DNA from 2 places in the Polaromonas sp. P1_A2 genome. Region 1 is predicted to be linked to the other one. Evidence: riboswitches for the same ligand, from Rfam matches in the RefSeq annotation. Region 1 holds a riboswitch; the other holds the start of a gene.
The links. A riboswitch is a leader RNA that binds a small molecule or an ion and turns the genes downstream of it on or off. The one in region 1 is predicted to bind S-adenosylhomocysteine.
Positions count from the first base shown of each region.

Region 2: another riboswitch for S-adenosylhomocysteine. It lies ahead of metH (methionine synthase); the one in region 1 lies ahead of ahcY (adenosylhomocysteinase).

Region 1 is NZ_JBFTZI010000007.1:46,917-50,119, forward strand. Features, by position in the region: gene AC1D09_RS21920 (TlyA family RNA methyltransferase) at 1-185, opposite strand, end outside; gene ahcY (adenosylhomocysteinase) at 343-1,773, opposite strand; S-adenosyl-L-homocysteine riboswitch at 1,877-1,949, opposite strand; gene AC1D09_RS21930 (HAD-IIB family hydrolase) at 2,172-2,966, shown strand; gene AC1D09_RS21935 (MFS transporter) at 2,969-3,203, opposite strand, start outside.
Region 2 is NZ_JBFTZI010000004.1:82,143-85,345, reverse strand. Features, by position in the region: gene AC1D09_RS16440 (homocysteine S-methyltransferase family protein) at 1-64, shown strand, start outside; gene AC1D09_RS16435 (Bug family tripartite tricarboxylate transporter substrate binding protein) at 260-1,237, shown strand; S-adenosyl-L-homocysteine riboswitch at 1,309-1,400, shown strand; gene metH (methionine synthase) at 1,416-3,203, shown strand, end outside.

The DNA.
Region 1 (3,203 bases):
TTGGCTTCGGTAGTGTCCAGCAGCTGCAGCTCGGCGCCTTCAGGAATCTCGTCGCCGTTCTTGGCGACCTTTTTCCAGGGGGCGTCCGCTTCCGCGCGCCACTGCACGCCCGAGGCAATCAGGCGCTGGGCCTGGGAGCGGGTGGCGGCATGGCCGTGGTCAACGAGGAAGAGGTCAGCGCGCATGTGGTGGTTCTCGGTATTCCGTCGGCCTCAAGGGTGTAGCGAGCGGCCCGAGAGCAAGGCGCGGGTGTCAGGCAACCGGAATGCACTTGAGGTGCATGAGGATTGCCTGATCGGGACCCGCAACGCCGCTATCGGGTCGCGCAGTAGCCACGAAAAATCAATAGCGGTAGGTATTGGCTTTGTACGGGCCGGCCTTCGACACCCCGATGTAAGCAGCCTGCTCATCGCTCAACTCGGTCAGCACAGCACCGACCTTCTTGAGGTGCAGGCGAGCGACCTTTTCGTCGAGGTGCTTGGGCAGCACATAGACCTTGCCGACTTCGTAAGCGTCCTTCTTGGTGAAGAGCTCGATCTGGGCGATGGTCTGGTTGGCGAAGCTGGACGACATCACAAAGCTCGGGTGGCCGGTGCCGCAGCCCAGGTTCACGAGGCGGCCCTTGGCCAGCAGGATGATGCGCTTGCCGTCCGGGAAGATCACGTGGTCGACTTGCGGCTTGATCTCTTCCCAGCTGCATTGCTCGAGCGAGGCGACGTCGATTTCGTTGTCGAAGTGGCCGATGTTGCAGACAATGGCCTGGTCTTTCATCGCGGCCATGTGTGCGTAGGTGATGACGTTCTTGTTGCCGGTGGCGGACACAAAGATGTCGGCCTTGTCGGCGGCGTATTCCATGGTCACGACCTTGTAGCCTTCCATCGCGGCCTGCAGGGCGTTGATCGGGTCGATCTCGGTCACCCACACCTGGGCGCTCAGTGCGCGCAGGGCCTGGGCCGAGCCCTTGCCCACGTCGCCGTAGCCGGCCACCACGGCGACCTTGCCGGCCACCATCACGTCGGTGGCGCGCTTGATCGCGTCGACCAGGGATTCGCGGCAGCCGTAGAGGTTGTCGAACTTGGACTTGGTGACGGAATCGTTGACGTTGATGGCGCGCAGGGCCAGCGTGCCCTTGGCCGACATTTCATTGAGGCGCAGCACGCCGGTGGTGGTTTCCTCGGTCACGCCGATGATGTTCTTCAGGCGGCGGCTGTACCAGGTCGGGTCTTGCGCGAGCTTGGCCTTGATCGAGTTGAACAGGCAGGTTTCTTCTTCGCTGGTGGGCTTGGAGATCAGGCTGGCGTCTTTCTCGGCCTTGGTGCCCAGGTGCATCAGCAGCGTTGCGTCGCCGCCGTCGTCCAGGATCATGTTGGGGCCTTCTTCAGGCGTGCCCTTGGCGCCGTTGAATTCGAAGATGCGGTGGGTGTAGTCCCAGTAGTCGGCCAGGGTTTCGCCCTTGATGGCGAACACCGGCGTGCCGGCGGCGGCGATCGCGGCGGCGGCGTGGTCCTGCGTGGAAAAGATGTTGCACGAAGCCCAGCGCACGTCGGCGCCCAGGGCCTGCAGGGTCTCGATCAGCACGCCGGTCTGGATGGTCATGTGCAGCGAGCCGGTGATGCGCGCGCCCTTGAGCGGCTGCGCCTTCGCGAACTCTTCGCGGATGGCCATCAGGCCGGGCATCTCGGTCTGGGCGATGTTCAGTTCCTTACGGCCCCAGGCGGCAAGCGAAATGTCGGCAATGATGTGGTCGGTGGAAGGCTTCAAGACGGCGCTCATACGGTTCTCCAAAAATCAAACGTAACTGGGCAAAATCGCCACGGGCATGCGGCATTCAAGGAAGGGGGAATTCAGTCATTCACCCGGCTTGAGAGACAGCGCATGCGGGTGAGCGTGGTTGCAATGAAGTCCTGAGCCTGGTCCACGTGGTGTGGCTTGCAACGCTCCTCAGGAAGCCATGATTATACCGAACTCCCCCGTTCAGGCTCACTTCGTGTAGCCTGCTCCCCCCTCAAGGGGGCGGCGCCTGGGGCCGGCAAAGCCGAAAAATTGGCACACCCCTATCGGGCTCACTTCGTGTAGCCCTTTTCCCCTTGCAGGGGACGGTGCCTGCGGCCCGGCAAAGCCGGTTCCGCGGCACCCACTGATGACGTACATCCCCGTGAGAAAATTTCACCATGCAAGAACTCCCCCTTTGGCCCGCCGCGCAACGCCGGGCCGTCACCGGCCTCTTTACCGACATCGACGACACGCTGACCACCGAGGGGGAAATCACCACCGATGCGCTGCAGGCTTTGGGTGCCTTGAAGGCCGCAGGACTCAGGGTGGTGGCCATCACCGGCCGGCCCGTGGGCTGGAGTGAGCCTTTCGCGGCGCGTTGGCCCGTCGATGCCATCGTGGCCGAGAACGGCGCCGTGGCGCTGCTGCCGGATGCCACAAGCGCCGCGCCACGACCGCTGTCCAAGATCTACCAGCAAGATGCGGCGACGCGCAGCAGCAACTTCGCCCGCATGCAGTCCGTGCTGGCGCGGATAGAGCGCGAGCTGCCCGGCGTGACCCGCGCCACCGACTCACCGGGCCGCGAGACCGACATCGCCATAGACCACAGCGAGTTCACCCGGCTCACGGATGCGCAGATCGCCGCCGTCGTGGCGCTGATGAAAAGCGAGGGCATGCACGCCACCGTGAGCAGCATCCACATCAACGGCTGGTACGGCGAGCACAACAAGCTTGAGGGCGCGCGCTGGATAGTGCGCGAACGCTGGCAGCGCGACCTGGACGCCGAGATGGACCAATGGGCCTACATCGGCGATTCAACCAACGACCAGCTGATGTTCAAGACTTTTGCCAACAGCGTGGGCGTGGCGAATATTGCGCGCTTTGTGCCGCAGCTCGCACACCTGCCGCGTTATGTGACGCGTGGCGAGCGCGGCGCGGGCTTTACCGAAGTAGCCCGCGCCCTTCTGGGTTAGGGTTAAGCCGCGCGGCGCACCGAAGTCCACCGCAGCCAGGCGCCCAGCGCGGCCACCGCCAGCACCAGCGTGGCATAACCCTCCACCGTGGCCGGCAGGCCCAGCGGCGCGATCAGCCGGCCGGCCAGCATGGCCGGCACACTGAAAGCCAGGTAGCTCGTGGCATACAGCGCGGCGAACAGTTCGGCGCGCTGATGGGGCTGAGCCAGGGGGGCCAGGGTCTGCACCTGGGCCGAG
Region 2 (3,203 bases), on a different contig from region 1:
TGCCGTGGCCCCCGTGGCCGCACGCTCGCGGCAGCGCGGCGCTTTCTACAAAGAAGCCGCCTGAGGGCCACCCCGGTCGCTTCACTGCGTCTCTTTCCGGCCCGGCCGTTACAAAGTATCCAGGCGGTACCTGACCGGGCGCGTCACGTTTAGCGGCTATAGTCAGGCCCGCTTGTCCGGCCTGGCTTTTCACTTTCCGGCGCTGTGTCCCGCAGCCGCCCGCGGCCTGACAACCCATCATCACAAAGGAAACCTGAACGTGCGTTCATTCATCAAGATCGCCGCGGCATTCGCCGTGGCCACCGTCACCCTGGCGGCCCAGGCGCAGCTGGCGCCGCAAAAGCCCGTCACCATCGTCGTTCCCTATCCGGCCGGCGGCCCGCTGGACAACGCCGCGCACATCCTGGCCGACAAGCTGCGCCCCATGCTCAAGACCGAAGTGGTGGTCGACAACCGCCCCGGCTCGGGCGGCAATGTGGGTGCCGCGCTGGTCGCCAAGGCGCCGGCCGACGGCCACACGCTGGTCATGGGCGCGGTCGCCACCCATGCCATCAACCCCTGGCTCTATCCCAACATGCCTTATGACGCGCTGAAGGACTTCACGCCCATCACGCTGGTGGCCCGTGTGCCCAATGTGCTGGTCATGAACGCCGAGACGGCCAAGCGCCTGAACATCAAGGACACCAAGGACCTGATCGCCTATGCGCGCAAGAACCCCGGCCGGTTGAACTATGCCTCGGGCGGCAACGGCAGCGCCGGCCACCTTGCCGGCGAGCTGTTCAAAAGCCTGGCCAAAATCAGCGTGGTGCACCTGCCTTCCAGCGGCTCGGCCCAGGCGCAGGCCAGCCTGCTGTCCGGCCAGACCGACCTGATGTTCGACAACCTGGCCTCGGCCAGCGCCAATATCAAGTCGGGCAAGCTGGTGGCCTTCGGCGTGACCACCATCAACCGCTCCAGCAGCTTCACCGAGATTCCCACCATCAATGACGTGCTGCCCGGTTTCCACATCAGCACCTGGTTCGGCATCTTCGGCCCGGCCAACCTGCCCAAAGCCACGACGGACCAGCTGCAAAAGGCTTTTGCCGCCGCGCTCAACACGCCCGACACGGCCGAAAAGTTCGCGCGCATGAGCGCCACGCCCAGCCCCATGACCTCGGCGGATTTTGCTTATATGGTGATGAAAGAGCATGCCGACTATGGCCGCCTGATCAAGGTGGCCAAAATCAAGCTGGATTGAGCATGCGCCCCATTTCCCGGGGCTTCGCACCGGGAAATGGCGCAACAGGGCTTCAGCGCTTAAAATACCGGCTACCCAAGGAGCGTTGCAGCGGACCTTAGCGTCCGTCAGGCTTGGGTTACAGGTCGCCGGCGGCGGCCTTTTGCAACGACGCTCACCTTAGTCCCAAGGTGAGTCCGTGTCCGAAACTGAAAATTCCGTCTCCGTTCCCCCCATGAAGCTGTCCGGCCTGGAGCCGGTCGACATAGGCGCGGGCACCCTGTTCGTCAACATCGGCGAGCGCACCAACGTCACCGGCTCCAAGGCCTTCGCCCGGATGATTCTGAACGGCGAATACGAACAGGCCCTGGCGGTGGCCCGCCAGCAGGTGGAAAACGGCGCGCAGATCATCGACATCAACATGGACGAGGCCATGCTGGACAGCCAGGCCGCCATGGTGCGCTTCCTGAACCTGATCGCCAGCGAACCCGACATCGCGCGTGTGCCCATCATGATCGACAGTTCCAAATGGAGCGTCATCGAGGCCGGCCTGCGCTGCATCCAGGGCAAGGGCATCGTCAATTCGATTTCCATGAAAGAGGGCCTGGAACCCTTCAAGCAGCAGGCCAAGCTGCTCAAGCGCTACGGCGCGGCGGCCGTGGTGATGGCCTTCGACGAAAAAGGCCAGGCCGATACCTACGAGCGCAAGATCGAAATCTGCGAGCGCGCCTACCGCGTGCTGGTCGACGAACTCGACTTCCCGCCCGAGGACATCATCTTCGACCCCAACATCTTCGCCATTGCCACCGGCATCGAGGAGCACAACAACTACGCGGTCGACTTCATCAACGCCACGCGCTGGATCAAGCAGAACCTGCCCGGCGCCAAGGTTTCGGGCGGCGTGTCCAACGTGTCCTTCAGCTTTCGCGGCAACGACCCGGTGCGCGAAGCCATCCACACCGTATTTCTCTATCACGCGATCCAGGCCGGCATGGACATGGGCATCGTCAACGCCGGCATGGTCGGCGTCTACGACGACCTGGACCCGGTGTTGCGCGAGCGCGTCGAGGACGTGGTGCTTAACCGCACGCCCGTCTACAAACCCGGCGAGCCCGAGCTCACGCCCAGCGAGCGCCTGATCGAAGTGGCCGAAACCGCGAAGAGCGGCGCCAAGGACGACAGCAAGAAAAACGAATGGCGCGCCCTGCCGGTGCGCCAGCGCCTGTCGCATGCGCTGGTCCACGGCATGAACGAGTTCATCACCGAAGACACCGAGGAGATGTACCGCGAAATCCTGGCCGAAGGCGGCCGGCCGCTGCACGTCATCGAAGGCCCGCTGATGGACGGCATGAACGTGGTCGGCGACCTGTTCGGCCAGGGCAAGATGTTCCTGCCCCAGGTGGTCAAGAGCGCCCGCGTGATGAAACAGGCCGTGGCTCACCTGCTGCCCTATATAGAGGCCGAAAAGCTGCAGCTCGAAGCCGCCGGCGGCGACGTCAAGACCAAGGGCAAGATCATCATCGCCACCGTCAAGGGCGACGTGCACGACATCGGCAAGAACATCGTCACGGTGGTCCTGCAGTGCAACAACTTCGAGGTCGTCAACATGGGCGTGATGGTGCCCTGCCACGAGATCCTGGCGCGCGCCAAGGTCGAGGGCGCCGACATCGTCGGGCTGTCCGGCCTGATCACCCCCAGCCTGGAAGAAATGCAGTATGTGGCCGCCGAAATGCAGAAGGACGAGCATTTCCGCATCAAAAAAATCCCGCTGCTGATAGGCGGCGCCACCACCAGCCGGGTGCATACGGCCGTCAAGATCTCGCCGCACTACGAAGGCCCGGTGGTCTATGTGCCCGATGCCTCGCGCAGCGTCAGCGTGGCGCAAAGCCTGCTTTCCGACCAGGCGGCCAAATACATCGACGAGCTCTACGCCGACTACGACAAGGTGCGCACCCAGCACGCCAACAAAAAGCAGGTGCCCATGTGG